One region of the Paenarthrobacter sp. MSM-2-10-13 genome, then DNA from elsewhere that is predicted to be linked to it. Evidence: predicted binding sites of a transcription regulator. Region 1 holds the regulator's gene; each other region holds the start of a gene.
The links. Region 1 encodes HrcA, which represses chaperone genes, less so after heat shock. Its sites were predicted from a motif close to TTNGCACTCGNNNNNNNCGAGTGCNAA; they were not measured.

Region 1 (6,054 bases):
TTCGCGTGCGCCTTGGCGGCCCGTTCGCCTTTCCAACGCACGATCGCCCGCTCGGACTGCCACGGAATGACGGCGTCTATTCCGAGTTCCGTGGCAGTCTCGATGGCGAGTTCGTCCCGATCGCCCTTGGCAAGTGCCTGAACCAGCACCAGCCGGACCTCAGGCTGGTCCTCGAGGACCACCTCGGATGCCTTCACTGTGAGGGTGCTGGAACCGGCGTCAACCACGGCGCCAGTCAACCGCATGCCCGAACCGTCGGCTATGTCCACGGGCTCACCCACGGCCAGTCGCTTGACCGTGACGGCATGGCGCGCCTCAGCACCTTCCAACACAAATGTGGACCCGGGGATCAGCTGGTTAAGGCTTCCCGCCGGTGTAAAGAAAACCGGATTGCTCACCGCTACAGGTTACCGAGCTTGTCCCGAAGCTTCGCGAACATTCCGCCGCTTGCCACCAGCTTTCCTTCGGTGAACTGCTCACCGCGCAATTTGGCGAGCTGCTGCAGGAGTTCCTCCTGGGCCGGGTCGAGCTTGGTCGGGGTCTCCACGTGCAAGTGCACCTTGAGGTCGCCGCGTCCATAACCCCGGAGGTGCGTAACACCCAAGCCGCGCAGGGTAATGATTTCTCCGGATTGGGTACCGGCCTTCACGTCCAAGTGCTGTGCGCCGTCGAAGGTGTCCAACTGCAGCTCCGTGCCCAGTGCCGCCGCGGTCATGGGCACACTCAGCGTGGCGTGGAGGTCGTCGCCTTCACGCATGAACATGGAGTCGTTGTTGACCCGGATCTCCACATAGAGATCGCCGGCGGGGCCTCCAGCGGGTCCCGCTTCACCCTGCCCGGACAGCTGGATGCGTGTACCAGTGGCGACACCGGCCGGAACCTTGATGGTGAGGGAACGACGACTGCGGATGCGGCCCTGTCCATTGCACTCGTTGCAAGGGTCCTTAATGACTGTGCCGAAGCCTTCACACGAACCGCAAGGGGCGGCAGTCATGACCTGGCCCAGGATGGAACGAACCGCCCGTTGGACCTGGCCGCTGCCACCGCAGATGTCGCAGCGTTCCGGGTGGGTGCCCGGGCGGCAGCAACTGCCATCGCACGTGGGGCAGATCACGGCGGTATCCACTTCAAGCTTCTTGTTGACGCCGAAGACGGCATCCTTCAAATCGATGCGGACGCTGATGAGCGCGTCCTGGCCCCGCCGGACCCGGGAGGCCGGTCCGCCCTGACCGCCGCCACCAAAGAAGGTGTCGAAGATGTCCTGGAAGGCAAAACCCTGGCCGGCGTAGCCGCCACCGAAACCGTTGTCAGTGCCGTTTTCATTGCCGGTGGCATCATAGACCCGGCGCTTTTGGGGATCGGACAACACCTCGTAGGCGTGGGTCACGGCCTTGAACTGTTCCGCGACATCTTCACCGGGGTTTACGTCGGGGTGCAGTTTCCGCGCCAACTTGCGGTACGCCTTTTTGATCTCTTCCCCGGTGGCTTCCGGCGAGACTCCCAAAACGTCATAGTGGCTGCTCAAAGTCGGTATCTCTTCCTTGTTGTACTACGGATGTTTCCTCGGACCGGTGTTTAGCCGCCGAGAATGCGGGAAAGGTAACGGGCCACGGCTCGTACTGCTGCCATGGTGGTGGGATAGTCCATGCGTGTGGGACCAAGAATCCCCACCTTGGCACCGGAGCCATAGCCCGTAGCTACGACCGAGGCCTCCGCCAAGCCATCGTAGGGATTCTCGCGTCCAATGCTCACGGTAACGCCGCGGGGATCATCCCCCATGTCAGATAACAACCGGAGCATGACAACTTGTTCCTCGAGTGCCTCCAGCACAGGGCCTATGCTCAGGGGGAAGTCAACGTTGGAGCGGGCCAGGTTTGCCGTTCCAGCCATCAGGATGCGCTCTTCGCGGCTGGTGTCGCTCAACGATTGAAGGCCCTGGGCCAACGTCTGCGCCAGACTGCGCAGCTCCGGCGGACACAGCGCAACGACAGAAGGAAGCACTTGAGGCAAAAGCGCCAGCTGTGTGCCGGCAATGTTGCCCAGGAACCGGGACCTCAGGAGCATCAGGGCCTCATTGCTCACATCGGAGCCGGCGTCGATGACCTTCTGCCCCACGCTGCCGGTGTCCGCAATCAGGACCACGAGGACCTGTTGAGGAGCCAAGAGGACAAACTCCACGTGGCGAACAAGCGCGCGGTTCGAATGCGGGTACTGCACAACGGCCACCTGGTTGGTCAGCTGTGACAGAAGCCTTACGGTGCGCTCCAAGATGTCGTCGACATCATCGGGGCCTTCGAGCAAAGAATGGATGGCCCTGCGCTCGGCCGCTGAGAGCGGTTTGACCTGCGATATGCGGTCAACGAAAAGGCGATAGCCCTTGTCGGTGGGAATTCGCCCGGCACTGGTGTGAGGCGCCGCAATCAGGCCTTCCTCTTCCAAAACCGCCATGTCATTCCTGATGGTAGCGCTGGAAACGCCAAGATGATGCCGCTCCACGAGGGCCTTGGACCCGACAGGTTCCCTGGAATGCACGTAATCCTCAACGATGGCACGCAGCACTTCGAGCTTGCGCGGCTCACTCAAGGCTCCACCTCCTGACGACTGCCATGGTTCTTCCGACCGGTCAACGCGGGATCCCGCTCAGACCTCCACACTTAGCACTCAACATGCCCAAGTGCTAACAAGTCTAGTATGAGCCACCCCGTTGTTAGCATTGAAACCTGCCGCGGGCGGCTTCGGCCCGCACCGTAAACCAGCACAAAGGTAGGAATCCCTTGGCTTTGAACAATTGGGGCCCGCAGGATCTGTCCGCTCCGGCCAAACAGAAGCTGCCGGAAGTAGCCGTGCAGCGGGGAATGGTCCTCGAGGACGTGCAGTCGGGCTGGGTGGGTGAGGTGACCCGCATTGAGAAGTCGGGCGGAATGCACGTGGTCTCCTTGGAAGACCGGCGTGGAAAGACCAAATCGTTCCAGCTGGGTTTTGGCTTCCTGCTCGAAGGTCAGGCTATCCGCTTGATGCCTCCCGCCCCCCGCACCGCTGCATCCGGGGTTCCGTCCGGCCGGACGGCCTCGGGTTCCGTCAGGGTCCAGGGGCAACGGGCACAGGTAGCCAAGGCCAGCCGCATTTGGGTGGAAGGAAAGCACGACGCCGAACTGGTGGAGAAGGTCTGGGGTGATGATCTCCGGGTGGAGGGCATCGTGGTGGAGCCATTGCACGGCGTTGATGACCTGAAGTCCGCCATCGCCGACTTCAATCCCGGCTCAGGCCGCCGGCTTGGAATCCTCGTGGACCACCTTGTGCCCGGGTCCAAAGAGTCCCGAATTGCCGCCGAGGCCATGACGGTCCCGGGGGCTGCGGGAAACGTCCTCATTGTTGGACACCCCTACGTGGATGTCTGGCAGGCGATCAGGCCCAAGGTCCTGGGCATTGAGGCCTGGCCCTCCGTACCCCGCGGGATCGATTGGAAGACCGGAATCCTCAGCGCGTTCGGCTGGCCTCATGAGACCCCTGAGGACATAGGCTTGGGCTGGCAACGCCTTCTGGGCGCAGTCCGCACCTATGCCGACCTTGAGCCATCGCTCTTGGGACGGGTGGAAGAAGTCATCGATTTTTTGACGGTTCCTTGAGGTGGAGTCCTTCAGGTATCAGCAACTACCGTGTCAACGGGGCGTTGGTCCCGGCAAGTGCGTCGGTGCCGGTATTCTGGGACAGCAACAACGCAGCATCTTTAAAGCAAAGGGAAGACAACGTGGCAGATAACGCTCCTGAAGAACCGGGCAGCGCCGCAGGCCGGCCCCAGTACCATGGCGCGCCTGCCAACGCACTCCCGTTGACAGCCAGCGAGGACAGGCAATGGGCTACTCTGGCCCACTTTGGCGGCATCCTGGGATGCCTGCCGTCCCTTCTGATCTACCTGATTTTCCGGGATCGTGGACCGTTCACCGCACAGGAATCCAAAGAAGCGCTGAACTTCACGCTGCCTCCCACCATCGCAGCAGTTCTGGCCAACATTTTGGTCCTGCTTCCTGTGGTCGGCAACATCTTCGCCGTCATCGCCACCGCGATCTGGGTTGCCCTGACGTGTTTCTCCGTATCGGCGGGCATCAGGGTAAACCACGGGCAGCCTCACCGTTACAAGGTCAACCTGCGCTGGATTAAGTAGCTCACCTTCGCTCGTCCAGGACTGCTTGCTCCGACGGGCATGAGCCCGCGGGTCAGTCGGGCAGGATCCTTCGAACTACGGCGTCAGCCAGGAGACGACCCTTCAGCGTAAGGACCAAACGGCCCTTGAACGCCTGAACAGGGTCCACCAATTCGTCGGCAATAAGCCCGGCCATCGCGTGCCGTCCGATCGCGTCCAAGGCATCTACGGACAACCCTGTGCCGAGCCGTGCCTCCAGCATGATGCGTTCGACTTCCCGGGTATCGGCGTCGAGGGTTTCCCGCCCGGCAGCCGGAGAGCTAGCGCTCCCGAGCCTCGAGGCGTACGCCGTGGGGTGCTTGACGTTCCACCACCGGACACCCCCCACGTGGGAGTGGGCGCCTGGACCGATGCCCCACCAGTCATCTCCCCGCCAGTAGGCAAGATTGTGCCGGCAAGCCTGGTCCGGCGTCCGCGACCAGTTGCTGACCTCGTACCAGTGCAAGCCCGCTTCGGAGATCATTTTGTCGGCAAGCTCGTATTTGGAGGCGTGGTCGTCGTCATCAATCCCGGGCACCTCGCCCCGGCGTATCTGGGCGGCCAGCTTAGTGCCATCCTCAACGATCAGAGCGTAGGCACTGATGTGGTCGGGCTGGTACGACAAAGCGGTTTCGAGTGACAGCTGCCAGTCAGCCATGGACTCTCCAGGGGTGCCGTAGATAAGGTCCAGGCTTACGGAGAGGCCGGCTTCCCGCGCCCACTGCACAACAAGAGGCACCCGGCTCGGTGTGTGGGTGCGGTCCAGGACCTTGAGCACGTGCGGTACGGCTGACTGCATGCCGAAGGAGACCCTGGTGAAGCCCGCGTCGGCCAGAAGCTTCAGGGATTCAGGAGTTACTGAATCCGGGTTGGCTTCGGTAGTTACCTCGGCGCCGGGTTCCAGCCCCCAATGGCCGATGGCGGCCCTAAGGATCCGGGCCAGGTCCTCTGCCGGGAGAAGGGTGGGCGTGCCACCCCCAAAGAAAACAGTACTGAGGGGACGACGGGGTAACCCCGAGGCGTCCAGTGCCAGAAAGGCGAAGTCCAGTTCAGAGACCGCCGTAGCGGCGTACGCGTCCTGGGAGGCGCCGCCACCGAGTTCGGTGGCAGTGTAAGTGTTGAAATCACAGTAGCCACAGCGCACGGCGCAGAACGGTATGTGGACATAGAGCCCGAACTTGCGGTGCTCGACGCCGGCCAACACCTGCGGAGGCAAGATGCCATCCGCAGGTGCCGGGTCGCCCAAAGGGAGGACGCTGGGCATTTACTTCTTGGCCTTGTCCTTGGACTCATCGGTGGTCAGGGCTGCGATGAATGCCTCCTGGGGCACCTCCACGCGACCGACCATCTTCATGCGCTTCTTGCCCTCTTTCTGCTTCTCGAGCAGCTTGCGCTTACGGGTGATGTCACCGCCGTAGCACTTGGCAAGAACATCCTTACGGATGGCCCGGATGCTCTCGCGGGCAATGATGCGGGATCCGATGGCGGCCTGGATGGGCACTTCGAATTGCTGCCGGGGAATCAGCTCACGGAGCTTGCCGGTCATCATCACGCCGTAGGCGTAGGCCTTATCGCGGTGGGTGATGGCGCTGAAGGCATCAACTTGTTCACCCTGCAGCAGGATGTCGACCTTGACCAGATCGGCCACCTGCTCGCCGTCAGCCTTCCAGTCCAGTGAGGCGTAACCGCGCGTCTTGGACTTCAGGAGGTCGAAGAAGTCGAAGACGATCTCCGCCAGCGGGATCCAGTAGCGGAGTTCAACGCGGTCCTCGGACAAATAGTCCATGCCTCGCATCTGGCCACGGCGGCTTTGGCACAGTTCCATGATGGAACCGACAAACTCGTTAGGTGCGAGGATGGTGGCGGACACCATG
Region 2 (6,054 bases), on a different contig from region 1:
GCCGCCGTGGCCATCGGCTTGTTGGGCCGTGTAGTGGCGCTCAAACTCGGGGCACCGCAGCTTGTTGTGGCTGTTCCAGCTGCACTGATCCTGCTGCCAGGTCTGACGATCTTCCGCTCCATGTACGCGCTCACCGTTGAGGGGGGCAACATCCTTCTGGGTGCGGGTGGAATGCTCAACGCCGGCGCCATAGTGCTGGGAGTGGCGGCGGGCATTGTGCTGGGCGACAACTTGGCCAGACCGCTCACGAAGGGGTTGTCCAGCAACGAACGGCGCAGGGTACGCAGGCGCTAACCACAAAAGCCGAACGGCGCTGCCCAATGAGGCGGCGCCGTTCGGCTTTAGGAAGTGACGCTTGATCTGTCCTGAGTCTGGATCTGTCCTGAGTCTAGATTTGACCTGAGTCTAGATTTGTCCGACGGGGAGCTTCTTTTCTGCCTGGAAGACTTCCTCCACGCGACCCTGCGCCCAATACCCGGAGAGCGATACCTGCGAACGCTCCAAGCGGCGCTGCACGAAGAAGATCTCGCGGAGACCCTTCATGTAGCCCCGCTCGCCGTGAGCGAAGACATCCACTCGTCCCGGCAGCCATTCGGTGTTTCTTAGTGCTTCAAGGAGCAGGTGGCTGGATCCCGCCTGAATCCCTTTGCGCAGCAGCCAGTGCAACTCCACACCTGCGGGTGCGGAAATCGGAAGAATGTCCGCCTCGTTGTCCACTTCAAGGAACACGGTGCCGCGGGCATCCGGAGCAAGGGCCTCAACACAGGCCGCAATGGCCGGTATGGCGGCGTCGTCGCCGGCGAACAGGTACCAGTCGGCGCCAGGTGCGGGGTTGTAGGCACCGCCCGGACCTGTGAACGTCAGTGAATCGCCGGGCTTGGCCGCTGCAGCCCAGGGGCCAGCCAGTCCTTCGTCGCCGTGGACCACAAAGTCGATGGCCAGTTCCTGAGCTTCCAAGTCCACCCAGCGGATGGTGTACGTACGAGTGTGGGGCCACTGCTCGCGGGGCATGGTGTCGCGGATGGCCCACAAGTCCAGCGGGAGTTCGTACTCCACGCCGGGTTGGGGGAAGACGATCTTGACGTATCGGTCCACGTATTCGTTGTTCGCGTAGTCGCTGAATCCTGGTCCGCCTGCAACGATCCGAACCATGTGCGGTGACAGGCGTTCGTTGCGCAGGACGGTCAGGGTCACCTGCGGGCGAGTCTTGCGTGAAGCGGATGAAGTGACGGGGAGTGCAGTCATGTAGGCAAGCCTAAGCTAATGACCTGCGCACCGGCTGGGTATGAGTCGAAGGTTACAGCTGCCGGAGGTTGCAGCCGTGAGTCTACAGAACCGGAAGTTCCCAGTTGATGGGGTCCGCGCCCAAACCCACCAGGAGATCGTTGGTCCGGCTAAAGGGCTTTGAGCCGAAGAAGCCTCTCGAGGCCGACAGTGGACTCGGATGGACGGACACGATGGACGGCGCCCCGCCCAGCAGCGGCACCACGCCCTCGGCGTCCTTGCCCCACAGGATCGCCACCAGCGGACTTTGCCGCCCATCGCCGTCTGTACGGTTTACGACGGCGGTGACCGCCGCCGTCGTAATGGCCTCCCAACCTTTGCCGCGGTGGGAACCGGCGTTCCCGGCTTCGACGCTGAGGACTCGGTTCAGGAGCAGGACGCCTTGCTCGGTCCAGGCGCCGAGATCGCCGTGGACGCGCGGTGGAAGTCCGAGGTCGTCGTGGAGTTCGCGGTAGATGTTGACCAGGCTTCGGGGGATGGGCCGTGTTTGCCGCGACACTGCGAAGGAAAGTCCAACGGCGTGGCCGGGAGTCGGGTAGGGATCCTGGCCGAGAATCAAGACTTTGACATCGGCCAGCGGTTGCTCGAAAGCCCGCAGCAGGTTTTTGGCCGCAGGAAGAACCTGTGCGCCGTTTGAGGATTGGCCGGCCACGTACTTCAGGGTCTCCCGGAGTTGGCCTTCCACAGGGCGCAAGGCGTCGGCCCAGTCGGGAGCCATCAGGTCTTCGAGCGGCGCCTCACAGAACGCGGCGAAGCCCGGGTCGGCCGAGTCGGCAGGTTCAAGATCAAAGAGTGCATCCTCGCCAGTCATCACGCTATTGTCTCCCGCGCGGCACCCGCACTGCGAATGACAGCCTTGTTATTCGCCCGTAGCATGGGGGTAGGACATTTTCCCCCCAATAAGCGTCGAAGGAGTGTGCCGTGGCAGAACCAGCACCGGAACCGATGGCGTCGCAGGCCACAGGTTTCGCGCTCGAGGACCTCGCAGCCGAGACCCGCAGCGACTCTCCGTTGAGCGAACGGGATCAGCAGATGCTGGCACTGGAGCGGCAGTGGTGGAAGTACGCCGGGGCCAAAGAACAGGCTATCCGCGAGCTGTTCGACCTCTCCGCCACCCACTATTATCAGATCCTGAACGCGCTGATCGATACCGAGGACGCGTTGGCCCACGATCCCATGCTCGTCAAGAGACTGCGTAGACTACGTACGTCCCGCCAGCGTGCGAGGACTGCACGTCGCTTGGGGTCCGACGCGTAAATCGCCAGGCTGATCAGTCAGCAGCAACCAGCAAGGACACCGCTTCACCATGACCAAATATGCCAAGGACGAATTCGACCGGGTTCCGCAGAACACGTCCCGTCAAGGCGTTCACCGCGACGCCCAAGAGACCGCACGCCCCACCCTGTGGCCGGTCCTGACCGTTGGGGCAGTGGCCTTGGTGCTCGGACTGGTGGCCTTCCTGATCCTCCCCAACCTTGGGCTGGTATCACCGGGCGCAGCATCAAACGCCACGACGCCGGCACCCCAGCAGACTTCAACAGCACCGTCAGCTGCACCCACTGAAGCGAGCAGCGCGCCGTCCGCCTCCGGCGATCCCGGCAGTCAAGCCAGCACCGAACCGGCGCCGTCGGATTCTCCTTCTGCGACTCCCTCCTCGGCTCCTGTGGACAAGACCACTCCGGTAGCTGTGTACAACGGCGCTGGAACAGCCGGCTTGGCCGGGCGTGTGGCCGGCCTCGTTCAGGGTGATGGTTGGGCGTTGAGCACGGTGGGGAACTGGGGTGGACTGCCGCAGCAGACGTCCGTGATCTTCTACAACGCCCCGGAGCAAAAGGCGAACGCTGAGGCCCTGGGAACCTTGCTGGGCATTCAAACCATTGTGGAAACGCCTGAGGTTCAACAACCCCTGGTGGTTGTGGCCGGCCCCGGTTTCCAATAAGAATCACGCCCGGCTGGAAGCGATAAGGCCCAACTCGGTTAAGCCTCAATAACAAAAGCGGTGCCTTCGCTCTTTGGGGCAGCGCGGTGATGGTGACAGTGGTTACAGTGGATTGATTCCGGTACGGAGATCCCGGCAACCGGTCTTGGCTACTGCGAAAGTGTGGGCATTATGGCTTTGGGAACCGTCAAATGGTTCAACGCCGAAAAAGGCTACGGATTCATCACTGTGGATGAATCCGGCGACGACGTCTTTGTGCATTGGTCGGCCATTCAGATGGATGGCTTCCGCGCCCTCGAAGAAGGTCAGCGTGTTGAGTTCGAACTTGGGGAGGGCCAGAAGGGTCCGCAGGCCGAAGGCGTCCGCGTCGCGTAGGTCAGCCCACGGCTGAAAGCCCTCCCATTTATAGCGGGAAGTGGCATCCCTGCTTGCACTCTCACCGGTCGAGTGCTAATTATTGAGTTAGCACTCCTACGGTTCGACTGCTAAGTCCGGCCCGGCTCATCCCGGCGGCGGGCAGGCGTCGAATCTGCGGAGGATCAAGAAACACCTTGGTGGGGTGAGGTCCGGAGCGCGTGGCATACAGAGGCCGCAAGCAATGGACCGTCCGTCGCGGGCACCCCATCTGACAGGTACCTTCTTAACGACTGTCCCGAAAGGACTACCGCCGTTATGGCCAAGATCATTGCATTTGATGAAGAGGCACGCCGCGGCCTCGAGCGGGGCCTGAACATCCTCGCAGACGCCGTCAAGGTCACCCTCGGCCCGCGTGGACGCAACGTCGTCCTCGAAAAGAAGTGGGGCGCCCCCACGATCACCAACGATGGCGTTTCCATCGCCAAGGAGATCGAACTGGACGACCCCTACGAGAAGATCGGTGCAGAACTGGTCAAGGAAGTTGCCAAGAAGACGGATGACGTCGCTGGCGACGGTACTACCACTGCAACCGTCCTCGCCCAGGCACTGGTGAAGGAAGGCCTGCGCAACGTTGCCGCCGGCGCCGACCCGCTGTCCCTCAAGCGCGGTATCGAGAAGGCTGTTGAGGCAGTCATCAGCGAACTGCTCGCCTCCGCCAAGGAAATCGAGACCAAGGAAGAGATCGCAGCTACCGCTTCCATCTCCGCCGGCGACCCGGAAATCGGCAGCCTCATCGCCGAAGCCCTGGACAAGGTGGGCAAGGAAGGCGTCATCACGGTCGAGGAATCCAACACCTTCGGCCTGGAGCTCGAACTCACCGAAGGCATGCGCTTCGACAAGGGTTACATCTCCGCTTACTTCGTCACCGACGCAGAGCGCCAGGAAACGGTCCTCGAAGACCCGTACATCCTCATCGTCAACTCCAAGATCTCCAACGTGAAGGAACTCGTCACGGTTCTGGAGAAGGTCATGCAGTCCAACAAGCCGCTGCTGATCATCGCCGAAGACATCGAGGGCGAGGCCTTGGCCACCCTGATCGTCAACAAGATCCGTGGCACCTTCAAGTCCGTTGCCGTCAAGGCTCCGGGCTTCGGTGACCGCCGCAAGGCACAGCTGGCCGATATCGCCATCCTCACCGGTGGCCAGGTCATCTCCGAAGAAGTTGGCCTCAAGCTCGAAAACGCTGGCCTGGAACTCCTCGGCACCGCCCGCAAGGTTGTTGTCACCAAGGACGAGACCACCATCGTTGAAGGTGCCGGCGACGCCGATCAGATCGCAGGCCGCGTGGCCCAGATCCGCGCCGAGATCGAGAACTCCGACTCCGACTACGACCGCGAGAAGCTGCAGGAACGCCTGGCCAAGCTGGCCGGCGGCGTTGCAGTCATCAAGGCCGGTGCCGCAACCGAAGTTGAGCTCAAGGAACGCAAGCACCGCATTGAGGACGCAGTCCGCAACGCAAAGGCTGCTGTTGAAGAAGGCATCGTTGCCGGTGGTGGCGTAGCCCTCATCCAGGCTGGTGCCAAGGCATTCGCCAACCTCACCCTCCAGGGTGACGAGGCAACCGGTGCCAACATCGTCAAGGTTGCCATCGATGCACCGCTGAAGCAGATCGCCTTCAACGCTGGCCTTGAGCCGGGCGTTGTGGTGGACAAGGTTCGCGGACTGCCTTCCGGCCACGGCCTGAACGCTGCTACGGGCGAGTACGAAGACCTTCTGGCTGCCGGCGTCAACGACCCCGTAAAGGTCACCCGCTCGGCTCTCCAGAACGCTGCTTCCATCGCTGGTCTCTTCCTGACCACCGAGGCCGTAGTTGCTGACAAGCCTGAGAAGAACGCTCCGGCTCCCGGCGGCGACGACATGGGCGGAATGGGCGGCTTCTAAGTCTCCCTGCTGTAGCGATACAGCACCCGGCATCACGCTGGATAGCATTACGACGGCGGTCCTCACCATTTGGTGGGGGCCGCCGTTTTGCGGTCCCAGCCCAACTAGGTCGCATAAGTGCGCGTTTAGAGGGCTCAGAACGCGCACTGATGCGACCTAGTTGGGTGCTAGCACGGTTTCAGTGTCGGTGGGGTCTGGCAGGATTAACCCCATGACGATTATTGCTGCCGCCGATGGGTCTGCCCTCGGTAATCCTGGGCCGGCCGGTTGGGCCTGGTATGTTGATGACTCCTGTTGGCGAGCAGGGGGTTGGCCGCACGGTACCAACAATCAGGGCGAACTAATGGCCGTCCTGGACCTGTTCCGGTCCACGGCCCACGTGCCGCAGGAAGAACTGCTGATCCTTTGCGACAGCCAATACGTCATTAACTGCGTCACCAAGTGGATGCCGGGATGGAAGCGGAAGGGTTGGCGCAAGGCCGACGGCAAGCCCGTGCTGAATGTGGACCTTCTCAAGGACATTGACCAAGTGA
Region 3 (6,054 bases), 720 kb from region 1:
GTAACCTTCACCTTCGCCGGCAGCAAGCACCTCAAGGGCATCGGTCAACTGGATTTCTCCGCCGCGACCGGGAGCCGTCTTCTCCAAGACGTCGAACACGGCCGGGTGCAGCACGTAACGTCCAATCACGGCAAGGTTGGAGGGCGCCTCTTCCGGAGAAGGCTTTTCGACGAGTTGCTTGATGCGCACGTAGCCATCTTCACCGTTGTCCTCAACATCGGCGCAACCATAGGCGCTGATCTTGGAAGGCTCTACCTCGATGAGTGCAACAACGGAACCACCGGTCTTCTGCTGAACAGCAATCATTTCGCTCAGCAGGTCTTCACGGGCATCGATCAGGTCATCGCCGAGCAGAACGGCGAAGGGCTCGTAGCCAACGTGCTGCTTTGCACGAAGGACAGCATGACCGAGGCCGTTAGGGTCGCCCTGGCGGACGTAGTGGATATCACCGAGGTTGGTGGCGGACTGAATGGCTTCAAGCTTGGCGGTGTCGCCCTTTTCAGCAAGCGTGGCCTCAAGAGCCGGCACACGGTCAAAGTGGTCTTCGAGTGCCCGCTTGCTGCGCCCTGTAATCATCAGGACGTCATGCAGGCCCACCTTGACCGCTTCTTCGACGACATACTGGATGGCAGGCTTGTCCACCACGGGCAGCATTTCCTTTGGCATCGCCTTGGTGGCGGGCAGGAAGCGGGTGCCAAGGCCTGCTGCGGGAATGACGGCCTTGCGGACAGCGTTGTTTTCTAGAGTCACCGGACTAATGTAACGGACGGAACACACCAACGGCTAAACCCCTCGCCGCGTCGTTAGCACATTTGGTTTTCCGCAGTGGATAACCTCTGCAGCTCAACCGGCGCGCGACAACCACCCGAACGGACAGAGATGGCATCGAAGGAAGACATTCGCAGCAGTCGGCGGCTGCACAGGCGGGCCCTCAGTCCTGAACACCTGGCTCGCGCTGGAGAGTCCCTTGCACAGCATGGCACGGCCTGGGCGGCCAAGGTCTCCCCCGGCGCTTCCTCGACCTTTGCCGTGTACCTGGGCGTCGCTTTCGAGCCGCCCACCATCCCTTTGATCACAGCCCTGCACAAGGCCGGGCACCGGGTGCTACTGCCCGTCTGCGAGCCGGGGCGGCTTTTGAGCTGGGTGTATTGGACACCTGACACTGCATTTGTCCGGTCCACCTTTGCGCCGATAGACGAGCCGGAGGGTGAGCGGCTGGAGAGCTCGGTAGTTGCCGGTACCGCGGGGATCTTCATGCCCGCGACGGCGGTGGACCGGGACGGCAACCGGATCGGCCAGGGAGGCGGCTATTACGACAGGCTCCTCCAGGGCCTGGATGCTTCCGGCGGCAGGCCGCCCACCATCGCCGTAGTGTTCGACGACGATTTGTTACCTTCGGGGTCCATTCCCGCCGAGGCCTTTGATCGCCCCGTGCGTCAAGTGCTGACACCGTCCGGAGTGGTTGAACTCGGCGACGACGCCGAGCAGCGCTGATGGTGGCCGGCTTATCAAGTGAGGCCGGAACTACCGCGGGTACGCCCTGCGGCGACCGATGATAGAATTAGCACTCAGGCCCTGTGACTGCTAAGGCGGACTATCTCCACCGACGCTGCCCAGGACCTGAACTTTGTCCTAAAGGAGGAACTCAGTGCCCACATACGCATACGCTTGCAAAGACTGTGACCATGCCTTCGACATCGTCCAGTCCTTCTCTGACAGCTCCTTGACGGAGTGCCCCGAATGCAAAGGCGCCCTGCGGAAGAAGTTCAACAGCGTAGGCGTCGTTTTCAAGGGCTCCGGATTTTACCGGACTGATTCCCGGGATGCCAAGGGCAGCACTGTTTCAGCGGCGCCTGCTGCCTCTACACCCGCGCCTTCAGCAGCACCGGCAACTGCAGCGGCAAGCAGCTAACTGGTTTTCCACATAGGGCAACCGGGCGCTGTTTGCGGCCCGGGAAGCTGGCTAGCGTGGCGGCATGCCACATATGTCACGCAGCGCCCTCCTCGCCCGTGCTGAACGCTCATCGCGAGCCGCCGGTACTTGGCCGCCCATCAGCCCTTCGCGCTCCCTGCAACCGCATTCCCGCTCCCGGACCAGTTCACGGTTCAACCGCGGTCGTCCACGAGGGCGCTCAGGTCAGCGCGGGCGCCGGACGGGATTTGGTTCCTGGATTGCACGTAACCGCCGCTTGGCAGTAGCGCTGCTGTTATGCGTGGCTGCCGGCATCGCAGTCCAGGAACTCACCCCTGCGTCTGAGCAACAGGTGAGCGTCCTCGTGGCAGCCCGGGACCTTCCAACGGGGACCCACCTCACCGCAGCGGACTTCACCACTGTTGAGGTACCACCCAATCTCGCGATCAGCGGAGCTTTGGACAGCGTCGGCGCCCTTGTTGGCCGCCAACTCGCGTCCCCTCTGGGTAAGGGACAGATCCCTTCGGAGACGAGTCTGCTGGGACCCGGCCTTCTGACAGGCGCACCCGTGGGATCGGCAGCTGTCCCCCTCCGGATGGCCGATCCTTCGTCCATCCAGCTACTCTCCCCCGGTCAGCTGGTATCAGTGGTCCTCACGGCAGCGGGGTCCTATGACGAATCACAGCAAAGTCAAGTCCTCGCAGGACCTGTACCCGTACTCTGGACGTCAGCCCAGGGCGGCAAGCCCGGTGAATGGCTGGGTACAGGTGACACGGACGGTCTGGTGGTGGTGGCGGCTGATCCTCAACAAGCAGAAAAGCTTGCCGGCGCATCAACGCAAGGCAAGCTTTTCTTTGTTTTGGTTAGCCCCTAGCGGGCTAATCAATGATCATTGTCCGCTCAGCCCCAGTGCGGGGGTTTCTGTTCCTTGAGCCACTGCTCATGGTCGTAGTTGGAGTCGTCGCCCCACCGCCGGGGATCATCCTCAGCGGCCTTGGTGGGCAGAATCCCGCTCGGGCCGGTCTTGGCTGCCGGGGACTTCGGTTCCCCGGCCGCCTCCGTAGGACCAGCGGTGTTCTCGCCGGTTTCCTCAGTAGCGCGGTCCTCGCCGCCTGTTTCCTGATCCATCAGTGGTGCTTCTTTCGAATTCTCAGCTTCTTGAACGTCGTGTTGAGGTTCTTCACCCTCAGCATGCTCAACGGAATCTCCGGCCAACAGAGGCTGGTCAGTTACCGAGGTCAATTCTTCCCCAGGGGCGTGAAGGAAACCACTGTGGGTGGAGGCAGACTGTGCAAGGTGATTCTCGAGGCCCAAGTAGGAGCCTATCCGGTCCGCGCAGGACGAAGGATCGGTGAAGACCTCGATCGTCCAGAGCGACATATAGCGCCATCCCATGCGCTCCAACAGTTGCGGCCGCAGGCGGCTCCGTTCACGGACGCTCATCCGCCGGTAGCGTTCAGTACCATCGGATTCGATGGCAACGGGGGTGGGGATTTCAGCACCATCCCGGCCAATGGTGTGGACGGGGTCCGCAGCCGCCGCTATATCCAGCACGCCGTCGTAGAGATGCCATACCCTGGCTCCGCGGGCGCGCAAACGGTCGCCCAGATCGGCCACCAACGGATCTTCACCTAAAGCCTGCTCACTGGCGACAGCGCGGGAGGCGGGCGTTCCGAGGTTGCTGTTGCCGGAGAGCTCCCGGTCCAGGAGTTCATAGAAGTCCACAGCACCATGGGCCAGGCGATCAAGGTCGAGATCCTCGGGCCGGAAGCACGTCAGGACGTGCATGGAGCGCCGGGCACGTGTCATTGCCAGGGCGAAACGGTTACGCCCGCCCTCGGCGGACAACGGACCGAAGGAATGGAGCGCACGGCCATGCGGTGTGCGGCCATAGCCCAGTGAGAAGATCACATGGTCGCGTACAAGGCCCTGTGCGCGCTCAAGGTCCACCACACGGAAAGACTCGGGGCCGGCTCCGAAGAAGCTGGACAGCAGGGGGTGGTTGGGCAATTGCAGCCTGATGGCTTCGCCAATCCTGGCAGCATGGCGCAGGCTCGCCGTCACCACGGCGAGTGATGTACGGGGCCGGAGCCTTGCGTGTTCGAACACAAGATCCACAACGCGGTTGACCTCCGCGGTGACGGACTCAACGCCCTCATGGTCCGCCCCGGGCAGCCCGGTGCCGTCCGGTATGTACTCTACGTGGATCGAACGGTCCAAGCCGGTGACCGAGTTGCCGTCGGGCAAACGACGCAGGCCACCGTCGTAATAGTTTTTGCTCAACTGGAGGATCAGGTCCTCGTCCACCGCACGGTAGACCCAGTTCAGCTGCCAGGTGGGAAGGACCCTGGCCAATGCCTTGAAGGCACTGTCCACATTCTCGTGGCTGGCTACCCCGGCCACAGGCGGCTCCACGGCGACGCTGAACGTGCGCGCATGGGCAATTTTCGCGTCGCCGAAGGCAACTACCTGGCGTGCCCGGGCGATGGCCGGGAGAACAGCCTGCAATGAAGTGGATTCGGCGTCGATGATCACCACGGCATCGAATTTTTGCTCGGCCGGGAGCACCCCGGTGAGCAAGTAAGGACTGACGGACCATACCGGCACCAGCAGGGGTACCAGGTCAGGGGCCTGGGCGCTCAGGGCGGGCAGCGTCACCCGGCCATCCTTCAACAGGGCGCGGAGTAGCTCCGCCTGCCTGGGATGTTCAAGGAGACCCTGACGCCATTTCTGGGCCAGCTGCCAACGGAGGCGAGCGGCGCCACTGGCAATGTGGGCTTGGTCCGCAAGGCGGTATTCAGCTTCGAGGCGGCGCAGTGAATCGCCGTCGGACATGGCGAGGTAATCATCACCGCTGATCATCGCCTCCAGCGCGGACTGCCACCAAGCCAGATCCAGTTCGGCGGCTACAGAAGACGCCGGGACTTCCCGGGCAGCAAGATCCGCCAGCAGTTCACCGAGCCCGTGCTCGCGCATTTCCTCGATAAGGAGCGTCCGCTCAGGAAGCGTCTCCAACGTGGCTGTGTCTGCAACGAGCCGCTCCAACCGTTCCATGAGTTGGGCATACCGCGTCCCGTGCAGGGCTCCACCATCGGAGGTGTACTTGAGCGCATCACCCAGGCGGCGCAGCTCGCCATCGAGTTCCCGGTAGAGTGCACCGAGATCGGCAAGGCCGGAAGGAACAGCCGGGTGCCGCTGGGTTGTTGCATACCCTGCCCACAGAGCACGCTGCTCCTGGACCAGCACCAAGGAGCTGTGAAGGTCCGCAATGTGAACACCGGGCCGCACGTATTCCTTAGCTACCCGACGCAGGCGGGAGCGCTGCATTGAGGGCATCTCAAGGTTGCGCTCACGGCGCCAGGCAGAGGTGGCAGTGGCGGAGATGAGATCGTGCACCGGCCGGTCAAAGATATCCGGGGTGAACTTATCCAGGCTCTCGCGTACGGCAATGAGCAGTTCCAGCTGAGCGCCCCATTCGGTGAAAGTTTCACCTAGGCGAATCTCGGCGTGATCGGAAAGCTGCTTCATGCGATCCCGCAGGACCGGAAGTTTCTCCTCGGCCGAGCGGGCAAGCTGCTGTGCTTCCTCGGTCTCCTTGCGGGTCACCAAACGGGCGCCATACCAGGGGCTCGAAGTGGAGGACCGGCTGAAGCTGCCAAGCTCGGCAGCCCGATGCAATCGGCCAGCGAGCTCTTCACGGTCCTTGATATTGTCCAGGACGCTTCGCTTCAAGCGCACCGTAGTGGAGGGTGCAGGGTGAATTGAGGTCAATTCGGCAAGTGACTGCATTGCCTGGTACGGCGAGCAACCCCACCGCTCACGGACGTTATGCAGGGAGGCTACATGGTCCATCAGTGCATGACGGTGGCTGGTAAGTGTCTGGTGAAGGTTGCCCAGCTGTGGTTCAAGCGCTTTCTCATTGCGCATGATGGCTCTGACCAACTGGCCTTTGAGTTGCTGAGGAGTGGTTCCATTACCGGGCCGAAAGAGCATCGACTCCAGGCCCAGGGATTCAAGGTGGCCGGAAAGTCCTGCAAGGCTGGTCTGCCTGTCCCCCACCACCAGAACGGACTTGCCTTCGCTGACCAACGCACCTATTGCGTTGATTGCTGTTTGCGTTTGGCCGCTTCCTGGCGGGGTGC

Region 2: groL (chaperonin GroEL) is a predicted target of HrcA. The motif match lies at 3,686-3,712, and genes of this name have one in related genera.
Region 3: HAV21_RS01240 (FmdB family zinc ribbon protein) is a predicted target of HrcA. The motif match lies at 1,562-1,588, and genes of this name have one in related genera.

Annotation. Positions count from the first base shown of each region.
Region 1 is NZ_JAAOXO010000001.1:977,384-983,437, reverse strand. It holds gene HAV21_RS04690 (16S rRNA (uracil(1498)-N(3))-methyltransferase) at 1-398, opposite strand, end outside; gene dnaJ (molecular chaperone DnaJ) at 401-1,525, opposite strand; gene hrcA (heat-inducible transcriptional repressor HrcA) at 1,576-2,583, opposite strand; gene HAV21_RS04675 (DUF3097 domain-containing protein) at 2,775-3,626, shown strand; gene HAV21_RS04670 (DUF4870 domain-containing protein) at 3,749-4,162, shown strand; gene hemW (radical SAM family heme chaperone HemW) at 4,215-5,444, opposite strand; gene lepA (translation elongation factor 4) at 5,445-6,054, opposite strand, start outside.
Region 2 is NZ_JAAOXO010000003.1:416,979-423,032, reverse strand. It holds gene HAV21_RS10245 (threonine/serine exporter family protein) at 1-294, shown strand, start outside; gene HAV21_RS10240 (siderophore-interacting protein) at 406-1,245, opposite strand; gene HAV21_RS10235 (uracil-DNA glycosylase) at 1,328-2,095, opposite strand; gene HAV21_RS10230 (DUF3263 domain-containing protein) at 2,230-2,541, shown strand; gene HAV21_RS10225 (LytR C-terminal domain-containing protein) at 2,591-3,223, shown strand; gene HAV21_RS10220 (cold-shock protein) at 3,395-3,598, shown strand; gene groL (chaperonin GroEL) at 3,896-5,521, shown strand; gene HAV21_RS10210 (ribonuclease HI family protein) at 5,733-6,054, shown strand, end outside.
Region 3 is NZ_JAAOXO010000001.1:254,298-260,351, reverse strand. It holds gene galU (UTP--glucose-1-phosphate uridylyltransferase GalU) at 1-750, opposite strand, end outside; gene HAV21_RS01245 (5-formyltetrahydrofolate cyclo-ligase) at 880-1,494, shown strand; gene HAV21_RS01240 (FmdB family zinc ribbon protein) at 1,649-1,912, shown strand; gene cpaB (Flp pilus assembly protein CpaB) at 1,977-2,786, shown strand; gene HAV21_RS01230 (DUF4011 domain-containing protein) at 2,813-6,054, opposite strand, start outside.